One region of the Streptomyces sp. NPDC059917 genome, then DNA from elsewhere that is predicted to be linked to it. Evidence: riboswitches for the same ligand, from Rfam matches in the RefSeq annotation. Region 1 holds a riboswitch; each other region holds the start of a gene.
The links. Region 1 has a riboswitch for cobalamin ahead of ACFWAR_RS13950 (cobalamin biosynthesis protein). Riboswitches for the same ligand answer to the same signal wherever they lie in the genome.

Region 1 (4,593 bases):
CGGCCAGCGCGTCGACGTCCGTGAAGTTCGACATCAGGGGCACCGCGCAGACGGCGACCCGCAGCACGTCCTCGCCGACCGGCGGGGCGACCACGGATTCCCGTACGGCGCCGCGCAGGGAGACGCGCAGGCCGTCCTCCTCGTCGATGCCGAGGCCGTGCTGGAAGGGGAGCACGCCGTACGTCGCCCGCCCGGTCAGGCCCCGCAGCATCTCCATGCCCGGCTCCAGCAGGGAGACGTCGCCGCGGAACTTGTTGACGAGGTAGCCCGCGATCAGCGACTGGTCCTCGGGGGACAGCAGCGCCGTCGTGCCGAAGAACGAGGCGAAGACCCCGCCGCGGTCGATGTCGCCGACCACGACCACCGGGAAGCGCGCGGCCCGCGCGATCCCCATGTTCACGATGTCCGTGCGCCGCAGGTTGATCTCGGCCGGACTGCCCGCCCCCTCGCAGATCACGGCGTCATACGTGCCCCGCAGCTGCTCCAGGCAGTCCGTGACGATGCCGAGCAACTGCTCCTGACGGCCCCCGTGGTAGCCGCGCGCGCTCATCTCGCCCACCGGCTTGCCCAGCAGCACCACCTGGCTGCTGCTGTCGCTGCCGGGCTTGAGCAGCACCGGGTTCATCAGCGCGGTCGGCTCGACCCGGGCCGCCTGGGCCTGCATCGCCTGGGCGCGGCCGATCTCGGCGCCCTCCAGGGTGACGAAGGAGTTCAGCGACATGTTCTGGGCCTTGAAGGGGGCCACCTTCACGCCCTGGCGGGCCAGCCAGCGGCAGATGCCCGCCGTGACCACGCTCTTGCCCGCGTCGGAGGTGGTCCCGGCGACCAGGAGCCCCCCGCCGCGCCGTGCGCCGCTCATCCGCGTCCCTTCGCCTTCGTCGTACGGGTCGGACCGCTGCGGCCCGACGTGCAATGTGCCACCAACAGCCGCAAGGACACGCAGGCCCCGAGGGAGATCCAGGTCACCCGGCGCGAGAGCCGTACGGCCCGCTCGATGTCCGCGACCTCGACCGGGCGGCCCGCCGCCCCGTTCAGCACCGCCCGGTGCTCCACGCGCCCGGCGTACGCCAGGGTCCCGCCGAGGCGGACCCCGAGCGCCCCGGCGAAGGAGGCCTCCACCGGTCCGGCGTTCGGGCTGGGGTGCGCCGAGGCGTCCGCGCGCCAGGCCCGTACGGCGCCCCGCCGGTCCGGTCCGGCCAGCACGGCGGCCAGCGCGGTCAGCCGCGCGCCCGGCCAGCCCGCGACGTCGTCGAGCCGGGCCGAGGCCCAGCCGTAGCGCAGGTAGCGGGGGGACTTGTGGCCGACCATCGCGTCGAGGGTGTTCACGGCGCGGAAGCCCAGCAGCCCGGGCACTCCCGCCAGGGCGCCCCAGACCAGGGCGCCGACGACGGCGTCGGAGGTGTTCTCGGCGACCGACTCCACGACGGCGCGGGCGATCTGCTGCTCGTCCAGGGCCTGCGGGTCGCGCCCGCACAGGTGCGGCAGCCGCTCGCGGGCCACCTCGGTGTCCCCGGCGGCGAGCGCGCCCCCGATGGCGCGGGCCTCGCGGCCCAGCGAGGTGCCGCCGACCACCGCCCAGGTCGCGGCGGCGGTCAGGGCGATGCGGGCGGCGGCAGTCCGGGAGCGCACGGCGCGGGCGCCGAGCGCGCCGACGGCGGCCGCGCCCCCGGCGCACACCAGGGCGTGGACCGCGCCCCGGGCGCGGCTCTTGCCCCACAGGGCTCGTTCGACGGTGGCGGCGGCCCGCCCGAAGGCGGCGACGGGATGCCCGCGGCGCGGATCACCGAGGATCCGGTCGCCGATCAGGCCGGCCGTCGCGCCGTACGCGAAAACGCGATCGGCACGCATGTGGCAGGTAGGTCCTCACTCAGGGTCCGCGCCCTGGTTCGACGTGTCCGGTGGCGAGAGTTCCTGGCTTCCGGGAGCCTTCGGCTCCTCGGTGACAGTGGCGGGACCGCGCCGGATTCGCACCGGACTTCCTCTTCATGCCGCCGTATTGGCTCGGGCAGTCCACCACGCACCGCGAACGCCCGTCAACTTGCCGTTGACCTGCGAAAGCTCCCCCCGGCCGCGGGCCGGAGGGAGCTTTCGGACGTGCTGGTGCGGGAGGGGCGCCCGGGGGTGTCCGGGGTGTCAGCTGACGATCAGGTAGATCGCGTAGCCGACGGCCACCGCGCACAGTGCGAAGCAGGCGTACGCGCCGGTGCGCGCCAGGTGGGCGGTGTCGCCCTGGCCGGTGGCGGTCTCGTGCTTCGACAGGCCCACGATGCCCAGGGTGAAGAGGGTCACGAGGGCGACGGTCGCGGAGAGGCTGACGCCGAACACGGAGCCGAGTGCTGCCCAGTCGATCTTCATACTGCCGATTCCTCTGTGGGTCAGACCGCGGCGGCGGGCGCCGCCGGTGCCGGGGGAGCGGCCGGGGCCGGGGTCGGGATGGTCGCCTTGAAGGCCTCGTCCGTGACCGCGGCGGTGGTGCCCGCGACCGGGGGGACGGCCACGGCGGCGATCGCGGTGGTGACCACGCCCGGCGCCTCGACCGTGCTGTCGGCGGTGCCCGCGGCCTCGTTCACGTTGGTGTGGTCGACGACCTGGCGGCGCGAGATCAGCCAGATGGCGACGCAGGAGCCGACGAGGAAGAGGGCGACGGCGGCGACGCCGACGTCACCGGTGCGCATGACCAGCTCGGCGCCCGCGGCCACCAGGGCGGCGGCCGGAAGGGTCAGGCCCCAGGCGATGAACATCCGGCTGGCGGTGGACCAGCGGACCACGCCGCCCTTGCGACCGAGACCCGCGCCCATGACCGCGCCGGAGCAGGCGTGGGTGGTGGAGAGGGAGAAGCCGAGGCTGGAGGAGGCCAGGATGACGCTCGCGGCCGAGGTCTGGGCCGCGAAGCCCTGCTGCGGCTGGAGGTCGGTCAGGCCGCTGCCCATGGTGCGGATGATGCGCCAGCCGCCCAGGTAGGTGCCCATCGCGATCGCCATGCCGGCGGAGACGATGACCCAGACCGGCGGGTTGGAGCCGGGCGCGAGCGCCCCGCCCGCGACCAGCGCGAGGGTGATGATGCCCATGGTCTTCTGCGCGTCGTTGGTGCCGTGCGCGAGGGAGACGAGACCGGCCGAGGCGATCTGACCGGCCTTGTAGCCCTTGGCGGAGGTCTTCTTGTCGACGTTGCCGCCCAGCTTGTAGGTCAGCTTGGAGGCCAGCATCGCGGCCACACCGGCGACGATCGGCGCGGCGACCGCGGGGAGCAGCACCTTCGTGACGAGCGTGCCGCCGTTGACGGCGCCGAGGCCGGCGGAGGCGACGGCCGCGCCGACCAGGCCGCCCATCAGGGCGTGCGAGGAGCTGGAGGGGAGGCCGACCAGCCAGGTGACGAGGTTCCAGAGGATCGCGCCGACGAGCGCGGCGAAGATCACTTCCGGCTGGATGCCTTCTTCGTTGACCAGGCCCTTGGAGATCGTCTTGGCGACCTCCACGGACATGAAGGCGCCGACGAGGTTCAGCACGGCGGACATGGCCACCGCCGTCTTGGGCTTGAGCGCGCCGGTCGAGATGGTGGTAGCCATCGCGTTGGCCGTGTCGTGAAAACCGTTCGTGAAGTCGAACACGAGAGCGGTGATGATCACGATCCCGAGGAGAAGCGTTATGTGCTCCATTTACCCAGGCTTCTGTTTGACGTCAGTGGCTAGCCGACCGTAGGCAACCTGGGTGAACGGAAGATGAACTGGAACGGGCGGAGCGGTGTACCGGCCGGGGGTCGGTTTGGGGGCCTCGTCCCGGTTGATAGGTCGATACATCGATTTACGCACGTCAGGCCCGGGTTGGCCATCGGCCATATGGGGGCCTTCCGGCCCGCCCGGCCGCTCGTCCGGGCGGGCGGACGAGACCCAGATCACGCCCGGAACGGACCCGGAGCGGACGCGGAACGGACCCGGAGCGGAGCGCGATCCGGGTCCCGCGGAACGAGCCGCTCCGCCGGCCGGAACCAACCGCTCCACTGGCCGGGGCGGGCGTGCCGGTCGACACTGGAGCGGTGCGCTCCGCAACGACGACGGCAGCGGCCGTCACCGCCTCCCTCACCGCCGCCGCAGGCCTGGCCGCGGCGGCCACGGTCGCCGCGGTCGCGGTCGGCCGGCACGCGGCCGACGCGGCCCTGCGCATCGAGCCCGGCCGGCCGCTGCCCGGCGGCCCCCGGCTCAGCGTCCACTCCACCGATGCGGACCGGGTCGCGCTGACCCTCTCGCTCGCCTCCCTGCGGCCCGGTACCTACGCGCTGTCCGCGCCCGGGGTGCACGCGGTCGTCGGGGCCGTCCTGCCCGACGCCCCGCACGACCCGGACACCGTCGTGCGCCGACTGGTGGGGGTCACCCACGGCACGCTGGCCCCCGGCACCCGGGTCCGCCTGACGCCCCAGATCCACGTGGGCAACCCGCGCACCGCGCTCGGCCTCGACCACGCCGACGTGGACGTGCCGGGGGAGCTGGGCGCCCTGCCCGCGTGGTTCGTGCCCGCCGCCCGCGACACCTGGGTGATCACCGTCCACGGACTCGGCGGCACCCGGGAACACCCCATGGTGGTCATGCCCTTCCTGCA
Region 2 (4,593 bases), on a different contig from region 1:
AGGGCGACGACTTCGTCTCCACCTACGCCAACTTCTACGTCGCCAACGACGCCGTCTTCATGCCCAAGTTCGGGGACGCCAAGGCGGACGACCGCGCCCGCGGCATCCTGCGGGAGCACTTCCCCCGGCGGGACGTCGTGCCGGTCTCGATCGACACGATCGCCTCGGGCGGCGGCGGCATCCACTGCTCCACCCACGACCAGCCCGGCAAGCCCGCCGCCTGACGGACGCTGCCGGGTACGGGCCCCCGCGTGCGGGGGCCCGTACCCGGGGCGCGGTCAGGCGCCCCAGCGCAGGGCGATGGTGTCGCCCACGTTGATGACCGTCTCGCGCAGCGCCCCGGCGAAGGCGGAGCCGTCGACGCTGATCTTCCAGGTGTTGCCGCCGCTGTTGGCCTTGCCGTTGACGGCCGTGATCGCGCCGGTGCCCGAGGCGGGGGTCACGCTCGTGACGCAGCCCGACGGGGTGGCACCGGTGGTCGCCGCGGCCAGGACGTCGCCGAGGGTGGTGGTCGCTGCGGTCGGGGTGAAGGCGACCGAGCAGACCTTGAGGTTGCCCGCGCCGTCGTCGACGCTCAGCGCCAGCTTGGTGGCGGTCCCGGCCGTGAAGGCGGACTGGGCCACCCACCGCGGGGCGCCGGGGGTGACGGGGACGGGCGGGGCCGTGGTGAATCCGCCGCCCGCGACGGCGCGCAGCGCGTCGATCGAGGCGTAGGCGGTGGGGGCCGTGTCGGAGGGCTTGTACTTGAAACCGCCCGCCGGGTTGTACTGGTTGGCGATCAGGAAGTCCACGGGGGTCTTGCCGCTGCCGGTGAGGAAGTCCCCGGTCTGCGGGTTGAATCCGCAGGCGTTCAGGCCCGCGACGCCCCAGCCGTTCGAGCTGGTGTTGACCCCGTAGAGGGAGTTGAAGGCGCCGGTGCCGGAAACGAGCGTGCTCTTGAGGAAGTTCTTCGCCCGCACGACACCGGCGTCGGTGTTCGGGACGCCGGAGACGCAGAGCGCGGCCATGGCCGAGCCGGTCATGTCGACGTCGCTCGCGGAGTTGAGGACGGTGGGGTTGCCCTCGCCCTTCTGGTACGTCCAGCCACCGTCCGCATGCTGGTTGGCCCGGATGCGGGTGACCATCGAGTCGGTCAGCGCCTGCGGGATGCGGTCGGCGCCGCTCTGGGTCTTGGCGCCGCGCAGGGCGAGCGCCGCGAAGACCGTGCCGTTGAAGTTCCCGGAGGGGCCGAAGTAACCGGGCTCCGCCGTCTGCCAGTAGGAGTAGACGTGCGCGACGAGGTTGCGCGAGGCCGAGACCCGGGCCGGGTCGATGCCGGCGGCGTAGGCGTTGAGGGTGCCGCGCTCGTAGTCGGTGACCACCGGGGCGGCCTGCGGCCAACCCGCCGTCGACAGCAGGTTCCGGTAGACCGTGCGCGCGTTCTTCGTCATGTCGCCGCCCGGGTAGACGTCGACGACCGCGGTACCGGTGGCGGCGAAGGTGCTGAAGGCCCACTCGTTGGACAGGCCCGAGCCGGCGTACGAACCGTCCGCCGCCTGGAGCGACTTGAGGTAGGCGACGCCGTTGGTCTTGGAGGTGGCGATCTGCGCCGGCGAGGAGGTCGCCGAGGCGGGCAGCGCGGTGAGGACGAGCGCGCCGAGCGCGGCGGGCAGCGCGAGCGCGAGGCGGCGGGAGGTACGGGGACGGGACATGGCCTGCTCCTGGAAATCGGCGGACGCCGGCCGCTCGCCGCACGGGCCTCACGTCGCCGTCGTACGGACACGGCTGGGGCACGGGCCGCAGGGCCGCCGTCCGGAACGCGTGGTACGGCTTCCTGTTGCTGCATCGCCGTATGGGCATTCGGGCTCCGGAACGGCCCCCGCCGTCCCACACCGTTGCGCGTCAGCCCCGGATTCTCACCGGGTTCCCCCATGTGGCAGCCCTGGACGCTACCCGAGTGATCAAGCCACCGCCAGCCACCCGGTCCGCGGACGGACCGGGCCGCGCCGCGGGGACGCGGGCTGAGACGTAGGCCACCTTGACGCGTCCACGGAATCCGTGTTGCACTCCGGCTGATAACTGCTCAGCTCCAGGGGAAGCCGGTCGAATTCCGGCGCTGACCCGCAACCGTAGGCCCGGTTCGTCCCGGGCGAGTCGGAATGCCTGGGGCCGAAACACAGCACGAAGAGCGCCGTCGCGGACTACGGCGTGGTCGTAACAGCTCCTCCGTGGCCCCAGGGCCGTGCGGGGGCGGATCGCCACGCACGCAGCCGCCCGGCAGAGACGAGGGCCGCGGTGGGGACCGAACAGCAGGCGCAACGGACGCGGCCGAGACGGCGGTTCCTCGCGCTCGTCACCGCGTCCTTCCTGACGCTCGGTGCGGCAGTGGCCTTCCTCACTCCTCCCCCGGCCGCCCACGCCGACCCGATCGAGCAGTGCACGGCCGACACCGGCGCCATCGTGGCGGTGGACTTCGGCCCCTTCGGCGGCGCGGTGAGGCGCGGCTGCGACACCACCCCGACGACCGGGTACGAGCTGCTGCACACCGCCGGTTTCACGACCACCGGGACCGTCCACGACGGCCCCGCCTTCATCTGCCGCATCGGCGAGGGGTCCTTCAACTCCGGTACGCAGTACCCGACTCCGGAGAAGGAGCCCTGCACCGTCACCCCGCAGGCCACCGCGTACTGGTCCTACTGGATCGCCTCGCCCGGGCAGCGCAACTGGACCTACAGCCCGCTGGGCGCCATGGCCCGGACCCCCAAGCCCGGTGACGTGGACGCCTGGGTGTACGGCGCCACCTCCGTCGGCGGCACCTCCGGCAAGCCCGCCTTCACCCCCGACGACGTGCGGGCCGGCGGCGTCATCACCCCCGACCCCGCCGTGCCCACGGCTCCGCCCACGGTGCCCGCGGGGACGGTCGACGTACCGGCCGCCCTGCGCTGGATCACCGGGAAGCTGACGGACGGGGAGCGGGTCGTCGACGACGGGGCCACCGCACCGAACCACTTCCTCACCACGGAGGCCGTGTTCGCGCTGACCGCCACGGACCGCAGGAGTCCGGCGGCGAGGAAGGCGGCCGACTTCCTGGCCACGCCCGCGCAGACCGACGCCTACGCCTACCCGGCCGGCAAGGACGGCATCCCGGACGCCACCGCCGCCGCGCGCCTCGCGCTCGTCGCCGAGGCCACGGGCAAGGACCCGCGCGCCTTCGGCGGGCACGACCTGCTCGGCGACCTCCTGAAGTACGTGTGCCCGCGCGACATCGGTGACGGCGACCCCGTCGAAGGCTGCCTGACCAAGGGGGACTTCCGCACGACCGGCCAGTCCGACGCCCAGGCCATGGCCGTCATCGCGCTGATCGGCGGCGGCGTCACCCCGCCCGCCGCCGCCGTGCACCGGCTCGTCGGCCTCCAGTGCGAGGACGGCGGCTTCAGCGGCGTCCTCATCCGCTCCGGCGGCTGGTGCGACAGCGACCCGATCGCCACCGGCCTGATCACCCTGGCCCTCCAGCGCGCCGGTGGCCACGGCGAGGCCGTGCAGAAGGCCCGGGGCGGCCTCAAGAAGTCCCAGCTGCCGACCGGCGCCTGGCCCTCCGCCCCGTACGAGACCACCGGCAGCCCGGCCGCCACCGCCTGGGCCGCCCAGGCGCTGCGCGCCCTCGGTGACGACGCCTTCGCGGACGCCGGTCTCTCCTGGCTGTCCAAGCGGCAGCTCCCCACGGGCGGTTTCGGCTTCGACGAGAACGACACCGACTCCCGGATGTTCGCCACCGCCCCGGCCGCCGTCGCGGGCGCCAAGGGCGACCTGGTCCTGCTGACCACCAAGCCGGTCGACCCGACGCCGACCACCCCGCCCACCACCGCCCCGCCGACCGCCCCGCCGACCGGTGACGGCCCGGACCTGGGCAAGGGCACGGCGTACCTCGCCGACCGCGCCCGACTGGTCCAGGGCCGGTACTACGAGAGCGGCGCGGGCACCGGCTTCGCCGACTACGGCCTGACCATCGACGGCGCCTACGCGCTCGCCGCCACCGGCCGGGACAACACCACCCTGCGCAACATCGTCGACTTCCTCGACAAGGGCGGCAAGGACGGCAAGGGCCGCACCGTCAACGACTGGACGCTCATCGGCACCAAGTACGCGGGCGGCGGCTCCCTCGGCAAGACGGCCCTCCTCGCCGAGGCCGTCGGCCGCGACCCCCGCCACTTCGGCGGTCAGGACCTGATCGCCGCCCTCGCCAAGGGCATCTGCCCGGCCAGGAGCGAGACGCCCCAGCAGTGCGCGGCGAAGGGCAACTACACCTACGCCACTTCGGTCTTCTCCCAGTCCCTCGGCATCATCGCCCAGGTCCGCGCGGGCGAGGGCGCCGCCGCGGCCGAGCCCGTCGCCTTCCTCAAGGGCCTCCAGAGCCCCTCGGGGGCGTGGCCCAGCCTCATCGGCGAGCCCAGCCAGGACGAGGTGGACTCCACCGCGATGGCCGCCATGGCCCTCGACCTGCTGCCGGACGCCGCCTCGCAGACGGCCGTCGACAAGGCGATCGCCTGGCTGGCCGCCCAGCAGAAGGACGACGGCGGCTTCCCCGGCGCGTCTGGCAACTCCGTCAACTCCGCC
Region 3 (4,593 bases), on a different contig from region 1:
ATAGCCCTCGCCCTCCTCGCCACCCCCGCGCTCTCCCCCACCGCGCTCGCCGCGGTCCCACCCGCCCCCGGACCACGGATCACCGCCGCCGAGCAGGCGGCCGCCCCGCCGCCCGCACCCCTGGAACTCCAGCGCCAGGCCCTGCGCCGCCAGGCCCTCGAAGAGATCGCGGCGGGCCCCGGCGCCGGGGCCGGAGCCCTGCGGGCCGAGCCGGACGGCACCCTCCCGCGCACCGCCAAGGTCGGCAAGCGCTACGTGGAGCTGGCCCAGGAGCGCAAGGACAAGGTGTTCGTGATCCTGGCCGAGTTCGGCGACCAGGTGGACACCACCACGCAGTACGAGGGCAAGCCGCGCTTCGGCGGCACGCCCGGCCCCCGGCACAACACCATCCCCAAGCCCGGCGCCAGCGACAACCACACCCTGTGGCGCAAGGACTTCAGCCAGGCCTCCTACCAGCAGCAGTTCTTCTCCGACGCCCCCGGCGCGGTCAGCCTGCGCTCCTACTACGGCCTCCAGTCCTCCGGCCGCTACGACATGGACGGCAAGGTCAGCGGCTGGGTCAAGCTCCCCTGGAACGAGGCCCGCTACGGCACGGACAACTGCGCCGAGCCCGGCCAGTGCCGCACCAACTGGGACCTGGTCCGCGACGCCACCGACGCCTGGTACCGGGGCGAGGTCGCCAAGGGGCGCACGGCGGCCCAGATCAAGGCCGAGCTGGCCGAGTACGACGTGTGGGACCGCTACGACGCCGACCACGACGGCAACTTCAACGAGCCCGACGGCTACCTCGACCACCTCGTCATCGTGCACGCCGGCAAGGACCAGACCTGGGGCGGCGGCGCCCAGGGCAAGGACGCCGTCTGGGCGCACCGCTGGTTCGCGTACTACGACCAGGCCGGCACCGCGGGCCCCGCGGGCAACAAGGCGGGCGGCACCCCGGTCGGCGACACCGGGATCTGGGCGGGCGACTACCTGACCGGCGGCGAGAACAGCGGGGTCGGGCTCTTCGCCCACGAGTTCGGCCACGACCTGGGCCTGCCCGACATGTACAGCTCGGACGGGGACAACAGCGTCAACTTCTGGTCGCTGATGTCCTCGGCCTCCTACCTCGGCAAGGGCCGGGGCACCACCGGCGCCTTCCCCGGGGACCTGGACGCCTGGAGCAAGCTCCAGTTGGGCTGGCTCGAGTACACCGAGGCCGACGCGGGCCGCAGGACCAAGGCCGTCCTCGGCGTCTCCGGCTACAACACCGATGATCCACAGGCCCTGTTGGTGCACCTGCCGCCCTCGGTGACCCGTACCGAGCTGGCCGATCCCTACGAGGGCGCGGCCCAGTGGTGGAGCGGCACCGGCGACTTCATGGACAACACGCTCACGCGCACGGTCGACCTCACCGGGGTCCCGGCGGGCGCGCCCGCCCGGCTCGACGCCCGGGTCTGGTACGACGTGGAGAAGGACTTCGACTTCCTGACCGTGGAGGCCTCCACCGACGGCGGGACCACCTGGGCGGCGCTGCCCGGCACAATCGGCGGCGCCGCGATCCCCGCCAAGGGGATCTCCGGCACCTCGGGCGGCTGGGCCGAACTCGGCGTGCCGCTGGGCGCCTTCGCGGGCAGGAGCGTCTCGCTGCGGCTGCGGGTGACCTCGGACAGCAACACCCACGGCAAGGGCGTGGCCTTCGACGACCTGCGGATCACCGCGGACGGCCGCGAGCTGCTGCGCGACGGCGCGGAGCAGGGGGCGAACGGCTGGACGGCGATCAAGTGGTCGCGCACCGAGGGCCGTTACGGAACCGAGCAGCACCCGCGCGCCTACGTGGTGGAGAACCGGCGCTACACCGGCTTCGGCGAGTACCTCAGGACGGGACCGTACAACTTCGGGCAGGGCGACGACTCCGTGGAGTTCTACCCCTACCAGCAGGGCGTGTTGATCTGGCTGTGGGACACCGCGTACAGCGACAACACCACCAAGGCCCACCCCGGCGGGGGCCTGCTGCTGCCGGTCGACGCCCGGCCCGAGGCGCTGCGGTTCACCGACGGATCGCTCGTCAACGCGCGGGCGCAGACCTTCGACGCGACCTTCTCGCTGCGGCCGAGCGACCGGATCGTGCTGCACAAGGCGGGGACGCCGCTGGTGGTGCCCGCGCGGCCGGGCGTGTCCGTCTTCGACGACCGGCACGGCAGTTACTGGAACGCCGATCTGCCGCAGGTCGGGGTGAAGGTGCCGGACACCGGGACCCGGATCGCGGTGGTCAAGGAGGCCTCGGGCGGGGCGTTGACCACCGTGCAGGTGAGCCCCTCGCCCTGACCCGGCGTGCCCCTATGATGACCCCGATAACTTCATGCGTGCGTGACCAGGGGAAGCCGGTGCGAATCCGGCGCTGACCTGCAACCGTGTGCGGCCCGCCGCCCCTCGGGGCGGCGGGCCGCGAGTCGGAGCACCTGCCACGGCACGCCGAAAGCTTCCACTGTCATGGACTACAGCGCGAAGAAAGGCACCCCGCCATGCGCAGCATGCTCATACGCCGTACCGCCGTCACCGCCGCCGCCCTCGGGCTGGCACTGACGGCCGCCGCTCCGGCCGTCGCCCACACGACCGCCGCCCGCACCAACGCCCCGGTCCTGGTGCGGCTCACCGTGCAGGGCCCCGACGGCAACCTCTTCAAGGGCCTGGTGCTGACCAAGGGGCACGAGGTGACGACCGCGACCGGCGGCACCCACAAGTGCGACGGCACCAACGGCGCGCAGAACCCGAGCCCGGTCCCCACGCCCACCGCCGCCCTCGACGACGCGGCCCGCCAGCGCCACTTCGGCTGGGACGGCACCTGGTACGCGTCGTTCGACGACTTCTCCGTGGACACCGTCAAGAACGTCTCCGGCGGGGGCGCGGCGTACTGGAACATCTCGGTGAACGGGGTCTCCACCCCGGTCGGCGGCTGCCAGTTCAAGATCAAGACGGGTGACGAGGTCGCCTTCACCTGGACCTCCTTCTAGCGGTGGGCCACGGGGATTCCTTCGGCGCGGGAAGCGGTCGGTTTTGCCGGGTACTCCCGGTCAGGGGTGTCGGTTACCATCCGAGCTACCTCAACCGACCTCTGTAGCCCCAGAGTTGGTCCGCACCGCCAAGGAATCCCCGTGATCAGCTTCGAGAACGTCAGTGTGAAGTACGACGACGCGCCCCGATCAGTGCTGCGGGACGTGAACCTGACCGTCGAGGAAGGCGAGTTGTGCCTGGTCGTCGGGCGCACCGGCGTCGGCAAGTCGACCCTGCTGGGCACGGTCAACGGACTGGTCCCGCACTTCACCGGCGGCACCCTGTACGGCCGGGTGACCGTCGGTGGCCGGGACACGGCCGAGCATCCACCGCGCGAACTCGTCGACCTGGTCGGCGTGGTGGGCCAGGATCCGCTCGACGGCTTCGTCACCGACACCGTCGAGGAGGAGCTGGCCTACGCGATGGGACAGCTCTCCGTGGACGCGGCGGTGCGGCGCGGGCGGATCGAGGAGACCCTCGCCCTGCTGGACCTGACCGGGCTGCGCCACCGGCCGCTGCACGAGCTCTCCGGCGGCCAGCAGCAGCGCGTGGCCATCGGTTCCGTCCTGACCGCGCACCCCCGGGTGCTGGTGCTGGACGAGCCGACCTCCGCCCTGGACCCGGCGGCGGCCGAGGAGGTGCTGGCGGTCGTCACCCGCCTGGTGCGCGACCTGCGGATGACGGTGCTGCTCTGCGAGCACCGGCTGGAGCGGGTCGCGCAGTACGCGGACCGGGTGATCCACCTGCCCGGTGACGGGACCGTGGTGTCCGGGCGGCCCGCCGACGTCTTCCGTACGTCGACGGTCGCGCCGCCCGTGGTCGAGCTGGGGCGGCTCGCGGGCTGGTCCCCGCTGCCGCTGTCGGACCGGGAGGCGCGCCCGGCCGCGGCCCCGCTGCGGGCCCGGCTGGCCGGGCGGGTACCGGCGCCGGTGCGCCCCGCCGCGCCGACGGGCGGGGGCGAAGCCCTGCGGGCCGACGGGCTGACCGTGACGCACATGGGGCTGCCCGCGGTGCACGAGGTGGACCTGGTGCTGCGCGCCGGGGAGGTCACCGCCCTGATGGGACCCGGCGGCTGCGGCAAGTCCTCGCTGCTCCACGCCCTGCACGGGTCGGGGCCGCGGCGCTCCGGCACGGTGACGGTCGGCGGCGAGGGCGGCCGGGACCCGGGGACCCTTCCGGCCGCCGAGGTCCGGCACCTGGTCGCGATGGTCACCCAGACGCCGACCGACCTGCTGAGCCGGGTGACCGTACGCCAGGAACTCGGCCAGGCGGACGCGGAGTCGGCGGCCTCCGGCGCGAGACCCGCGCGGGAGCTGCTGGACCTGCTGGCGCCCGGGGTCGACGACGCCATGCACCCGCGGGACCTCTCCGAGGGCCAGAAGCTGGCCCTCGTCCTGGCCGTCCGGCTCGCCGCGACGCCGGGGGTGCTGCTGCTGGACGAGCCGACGCGCGGCCTGGACCACCGCGCCAAGGCGGCGCTGATCCGGATCGTCGACGAGCTGGCGGCTCGGGGCACGGCGGTGCTGATCGCCACGCACGACGTGGAGTTCGCCGTGCGGG
Region 4 (4,593 bases), on a different contig from region 1:
GCGCGCCGAGGGCGACCCGCAGGCGCACGCCATGGAGTGGGCGACGCTGTACGCGATGGCCGTCAACGAGGAGAACGCGGCCGGCGGCCGGGTCGTCACCGCCCCCACCAACGGCGCGGCGGGCATCATCCCGGCGGTCCTGCACTACTACATGAACTTCGTGCCCGGGGCCGACGAGGACGGCGTGGTCCGCTTCCTCCTCTCGGCGGGCGCCATCGGCATGCTGTTCAAGGAGAACGCCTCGATCTCCGGCGCCGAGGTCGGCTGCCAGGGCGAGGTCGGCTCGGCCTGCTCGATGGCGGCGGGCGCCCTCGCCGAGGTTCTGGGCGGCACCCCGGAGCAGGTGGAGAACGCGGCCGAGATCGGCATGGAGCACAACCTCGGCCTGACCTGTGACCCGGTCGGCGGTCTGGTGCAGATCCCGTGCATCGAGCGCAACGGCATGGCGGCCGTCAAGGCGGTCACCGCGGCGAAGATGGCGATGCGCGGCGACGGCAGCCACAAGGTCTCCCTCGACAAGGTCATCAAGACCATGAAGGAGACCGGCGCCGACATGAAGATCAAGTACAAGGAAACGGCCCGCGGCGGCCTCGCGGTCAACGTCATCGAGTGCTGATCACGGCGTGATGCCGTGCCGTTCGGCACCACCGACCAGCCCAGATGCACCCCTTCTGGACAATCCAGTCCGCATAAATGGCGGGAAACATTTGTTTGAAATGGATTGATCATGCTTGAGGGGGAACCACCGTGTCTGGGCTGGTTTCTTCATGATCCGGTACGCAAAGGTGGGACCTGCGACGTTGCACGCAGTACCCGGCGGTCGGCCAACCGTCTTGGACCACATGCCTTTTGCTCACTGGAGGACTCGATCATGGCAAGCATCCGCACCATCCGCGTGATGGCGGCGCTCGCAGCGCTCCCCCTCGCCGCCGCCCTGTGCACGGGCGTGGCGCAGGCCGACAACGGAGCCGGCGCGGCCAACGCGTCGAACGCGGCCGTCGCCAGCATCCTCGGCAGCGGGGTGGGCGGCGGCAACCTCGGCAACTCCTCCACCGCGCAGCAGGTCGCCACCGGTTCCGGAGCCTCGAACCAGAACAACACGGCGCAGTCGAACGGCTCCGGCTTCACCGCCATCGGGCAGTCCAACACGCACGAGTCCGTGGTCTTCAACCCGGTCCCGTAAGGCGCACGACCGCTCCCGGGGCCCGGTCCGCATCGGCGGACCGGGCCCCGGCCGTGCGCCGCGTGCAACCGCGAGGCCGTATGGCGTGTCTTCCACGATGACACTACTGTCCCCACATCCGAAGAATCGGGGGACGTCATGCTGGACCACCTCATACGCTCCGTCCGCAACTCCGTCCACTCGTCGCGGCGCGGTACGCGCCCCGGCTCCGTCCACCGGCGGCGGCTGGCGGCCGTCACCGCCGGGTTGCTCCTCACCGCCGGCCTCGGGCTCGCCGCGCCGGCCTCGGCGTCCGCCACCCAGACCCCGCTCGTGACCAATGCCCGCTGGGGCGGGCACTGCACCTACGACCGGATCGTCGTCGACCTCCAGGGCTACGTCCCCGGGGTCACCGTCACTCCCGTGTCCGAGCTCGTCTACGACGGCTCCGGCAAGCCCGTCCCGCTCGCCGGGAAGTACTTCCTGGAGATCCGCCTGCACCCGGCCCAGGCGCACGACGACGCCGGGCACTCCGTCTACACCGGCCCCAGGCTCCAGAAGATCTACCTCAGCAAGCTCAAGGGCCTCGCCTTCACCGGCGACTTCGAGGGGTACGTCACCTTCGGCGCCGCCTTCGACACCGCACCGCAGTTCACCACCTCCACGCTCCACAACCCGGAGCGCTTCGTGGTCGACATCGCCCACCCGAACGTCTGCTGAGACGCCTCGGGTGCCGCGCACACCCGCGCGGCTGCGCCGCCGACGGCCCGTTGGCCCTGGTCAGGTAGGGTCAACGGGCCTTGGTGTACGGGAAACCGGTGGGAAACCGGTGCGGCCCTCGCCACTGTGAACGGGAAGTCCGGCGCCATCCCCGCGGGGAGCCACTGGACCGGGCGGGAGACCGACCGGACCGGGAAGGCGGCGCCGCGGCATCAGCACCCGTGAGCCAGGAGACCGACCGGGGTGCGTTGTTCCATCCACGAGGTGCTGGAGAGGTCTCCCTACACATGCATATAGCCGAGGGGTTCCTACCCCCCTTGCACGCGGCCGCCTGGGGCGTCGCGTCCGCCCCCTTCGTCGTCCACGGCGTGCGCGCCCTGACCCGCGAGGTCAAGGCGCATCCCGAGAGCACCCTGCTGCTCGGGGCGTCCGGTGCGTTCACTTTCGTCCTGTCCGCCCTGAAGATCCCTTCGGTGACGGGCAGTTGCTCGCACCCCACCGGGACGGGGCTCGGCGCGATCCTGTTCCGCCCGCCGATCATGGCGGTGCTCGGCACGATCACCCTGTTGTTCCAGGCCCTGCTGCTGGCCCACGGCGGGCTGACCACGCTCGGCGCGAACGTCTTCTCGATGGCGATCGCGGGACCCTGGGCCGGGTACGCCGTCTACCGCCTGCTCAAGCGGTTCGACGCGCCCCTGATGGTCTCGGTCTTCTTCGGCGCCTTCTTCGCCGACCTGATCACCTACTGCGTCACCAGCGTGCAGCTCGCGCTGGCCTTCCCCGACCCGGCGTCCGGCTTCGCGGGCTCGCTCGCGAAGTTCGGCGGGATCTTCGCCGTCACCCAGATCCCGCTGGCGGTCAGCGAGGGCCTGCTCACCGTGCTCGTGATGCGGCTGCTGATGCAGTCGAGCAAGTCGGACCTGGTCCGGCTCGGCGTGGCCGGGCTGACCGGCGCCCGCGGCACCGCGCGGCACGAGCAGGGGACGGCCGTCCGATGACCAGGAACGCGAAGATCAACACCCTGCTGCTGCTCCTGGTGGCGGCGCTGGCGGTGCTCCCGATCGCCCTGGGCCTCGGCGAGGGCAAGGAGGAGCCGTTCGCGGGCGCGGACGCGCAGGCGGAGACGGCGATCACCGAGCTGAAGCCGGACTACGAGCCGTGGTTCTCACCGCTGTACGAACCCCCCTCCGGGGAGGTCGAGTCGGCGCTCTTCGCCCTCCAGGCGGCGCTCGGCGCGGGCGTGCTCGCCTACTACTTCGGGGTGCGCCGCGGGCGCCGTCAGGGCGAGGCCGCCGCCGCGGCCGGCGCGGACCGCGGGGACGACCCGGGCTCCCGGGGCGCGTGAGGCGGTGCTGCCCATCGACGCCGCGGCGCACAGCAGCCGCTGGCGCCGCCGACACCCCCTGGAGAAGGCCCTGCTGGGGCTCGGGCTGACCGTCACCGCGGTCTGCCTGCCGCCCTGGCCCGGCGGACCGCTGGTGGCCGCCACCACCCTCGCCGTGCTGCTCGGCCCGGCGGGGGTGCCCCCGCGGCAGTTGTGGCGGGCCTTCCGGATCCCGCTCGGGTTCTGCTTCACCGGGGCGGCTCCCCTGCTGTTCGCGGTGGGCGGTCCGACGGGGCTGGTCGCCCTGGCCCCGGACGGCCCGCGGCACGCCGTCGAACTGCTGCTGCGCACGTCGGCGGCCTCGCTCGGCGTGCTCCTGTTCGCCTTCACCACCCCGGTCTCGGACGTGCTGCCCCGGCTGGTGCGGGCCGGGGTGCCGGCGCCCGTCGTCGACGTGGCGCTGGTGATGTACCGGATCGGCTTCCTGCTGCTGGACTCCCTCGCCCAGGTCCGCCGGGCCCAGGCGGCCCGGCTCGGCCACGCGGGCAGGGCCGCCGCGTGGCGGTCCGTGGCGGGGCTGGCGGCGACCGCCTTCGTCCGCGCCTTCGACCGCGCCTCCCGGCTCCAGAGCGGGCTGGCGGGGCGCGGTTACGACGGCACGCTGCGGGTGCTCGTACCGCAGTCCTCCCCGTCCTGGCGGTTCCTGACCGCGTCGGGCGCCCTGCTCGCCGCGCTGGTCGCCGTCACCCTCGCCTCGAAGGACTTCGTCTCGTGAACGCACCCGTGGAACCCGAACCGCTCGTCCGGCTGGCGGGCGCGGGCTACGCCTACGAGGACGGCCCCGCCGTCCTGTCGGGCGTGGACTTCCCGATCGCCCCGGGCCGGGCCCTGGCCCTGCTGGGCCGCAACGGCAGCGGCAAGACCACGCTGATGCGCCTGCTCAGCGGGGGGCTGCGCCCCGACGCGGGCGAGCTGTACCTGGACGGGGAGGCGGTCTCCTACGGCCGCGCCGGGCTGACCCGGCTGCGCAAGGCCGTGCAGCTGGTGGTCCAGGACCCGGACGACCAGCTCTTCGCCGCCTCCGTGGAACAGGACGTGTCCTTCGGTCCGATGAACCTGGGGCTGTCGGTCCCGCAGGTGCGGGACCGGGTCGACGCGGCGCTGGCCGCCCTCGACATCACCGCGCTGCGGGACCGGCCCACGCACCTGCTGTCCTACGGCCAGCGCAAGCGGGCCGCGATCGCGGGCGCCGTGGCGATGGCGCCCCGGGTGCTGATCCTGGACGAGCCGACGGCCGGGCTCGACCCGGACGGCCAGGAGCGGCTGCTGGAGGCCCTGGCGGGGCTGCGCGCGGCCGGGACGACCGTGGTGATGGCGACGCACGACG

Region 2: another riboswitch for cobalamin. It lies ahead of ACFWAR_RS16080 (prenyltransferase/squalene oxidase repeat-containing protein); the one in region 1 lies ahead of ACFWAR_RS13950 (cobalamin biosynthesis protein).
Region 3: another riboswitch for cobalamin. It lies ahead of ACFWAR_RS11865 (DUF4430 domain-containing protein); the one in region 1 lies ahead of ACFWAR_RS13950 (cobalamin biosynthesis protein).
Region 4: another riboswitch for cobalamin. It lies ahead of ACFWAR_RS22005 (energy-coupling factor ABC transporter permease); the one in region 1 lies ahead of ACFWAR_RS13950 (cobalamin biosynthesis protein).

The regions. Positions count from the first base shown of each region.
Region 1 covers NZ_JBHWLC010000019.1:42,657-47,249, reverse strand. Annotated here, with positions in the region: partial or broken gene ACFWAR_RS13955 (cobyric acid synthase) at 1-859, opposite strand, end outside; gene ACFWAR_RS13950 (cobalamin biosynthesis protein) at 856-1,848, opposite strand; cobalamin riboswitch at 1,883-2,030, opposite strand; gene ACFWAR_RS13945 (hypothetical protein) at 2,134-2,355, opposite strand; gene ACFWAR_RS13940 (anion permease) at 2,376-3,656, opposite strand; gene ACFWAR_RS13935 (alpha/beta hydrolase) at 4,034-4,593, shown strand, end outside.
Region 2 covers NZ_JBHWLC010000023.1:78,076-82,668, reverse strand. Annotated here, with positions in the region: gene ACFWAR_RS16090 (agmatine deiminase family protein) at 1-224, shown strand, start outside; gene ACFWAR_RS16085 (hypothetical protein) at 279-1,691, opposite strand; cobalamin riboswitch at 1,834-1,909, opposite strand; cobalamin riboswitch at 2,027-2,165, shown strand; gene ACFWAR_RS16080 (prenyltransferase/squalene oxidase repeat-containing protein) at 2,275-4,593, shown strand, end outside.
Region 3 covers NZ_JBHWLC010000016.1:2,362-6,954, forward strand. Annotated here, with positions in the region: gene ACFWAR_RS11860 (immune inhibitor A domain-containing protein) at 1-2,307, shown strand, start outside; cobalamin riboswitch at 2,315-2,464, shown strand; gene ACFWAR_RS11865 (DUF4430 domain-containing protein) at 2,505-2,993, shown strand; gene ACFWAR_RS11870 (ABC transporter ATP-binding protein) at 3,135-4,593, shown strand, end outside.
Region 4 covers NZ_JBHWLC010000037.1:75,384-79,976, forward strand. Annotated here, with positions in the region: gene ACFWAR_RS21990 (L-serine ammonia-lyase) at 1-616, shown strand, start outside; gene ACFWAR_RS21995 (hypothetical protein) at 872-1,183, shown strand; gene ACFWAR_RS22000 (hypothetical protein) at 1,322-1,882, shown strand; cobalamin riboswitch at 1,923-2,140, shown strand; gene ACFWAR_RS22005 (energy-coupling factor ABC transporter permease) at 2,170-2,880, shown strand; gene ACFWAR_RS22010 (energy-coupling factor ABC transporter substrate-binding protein) at 2,877-3,227, shown strand; gene cbiQ (cobalt ECF transporter T component CbiQ) at 3,232-3,981, shown strand; gene ACFWAR_RS22020 (energy-coupling factor ABC transporter ATP-binding protein) at 3,978-4,593, shown strand, end outside.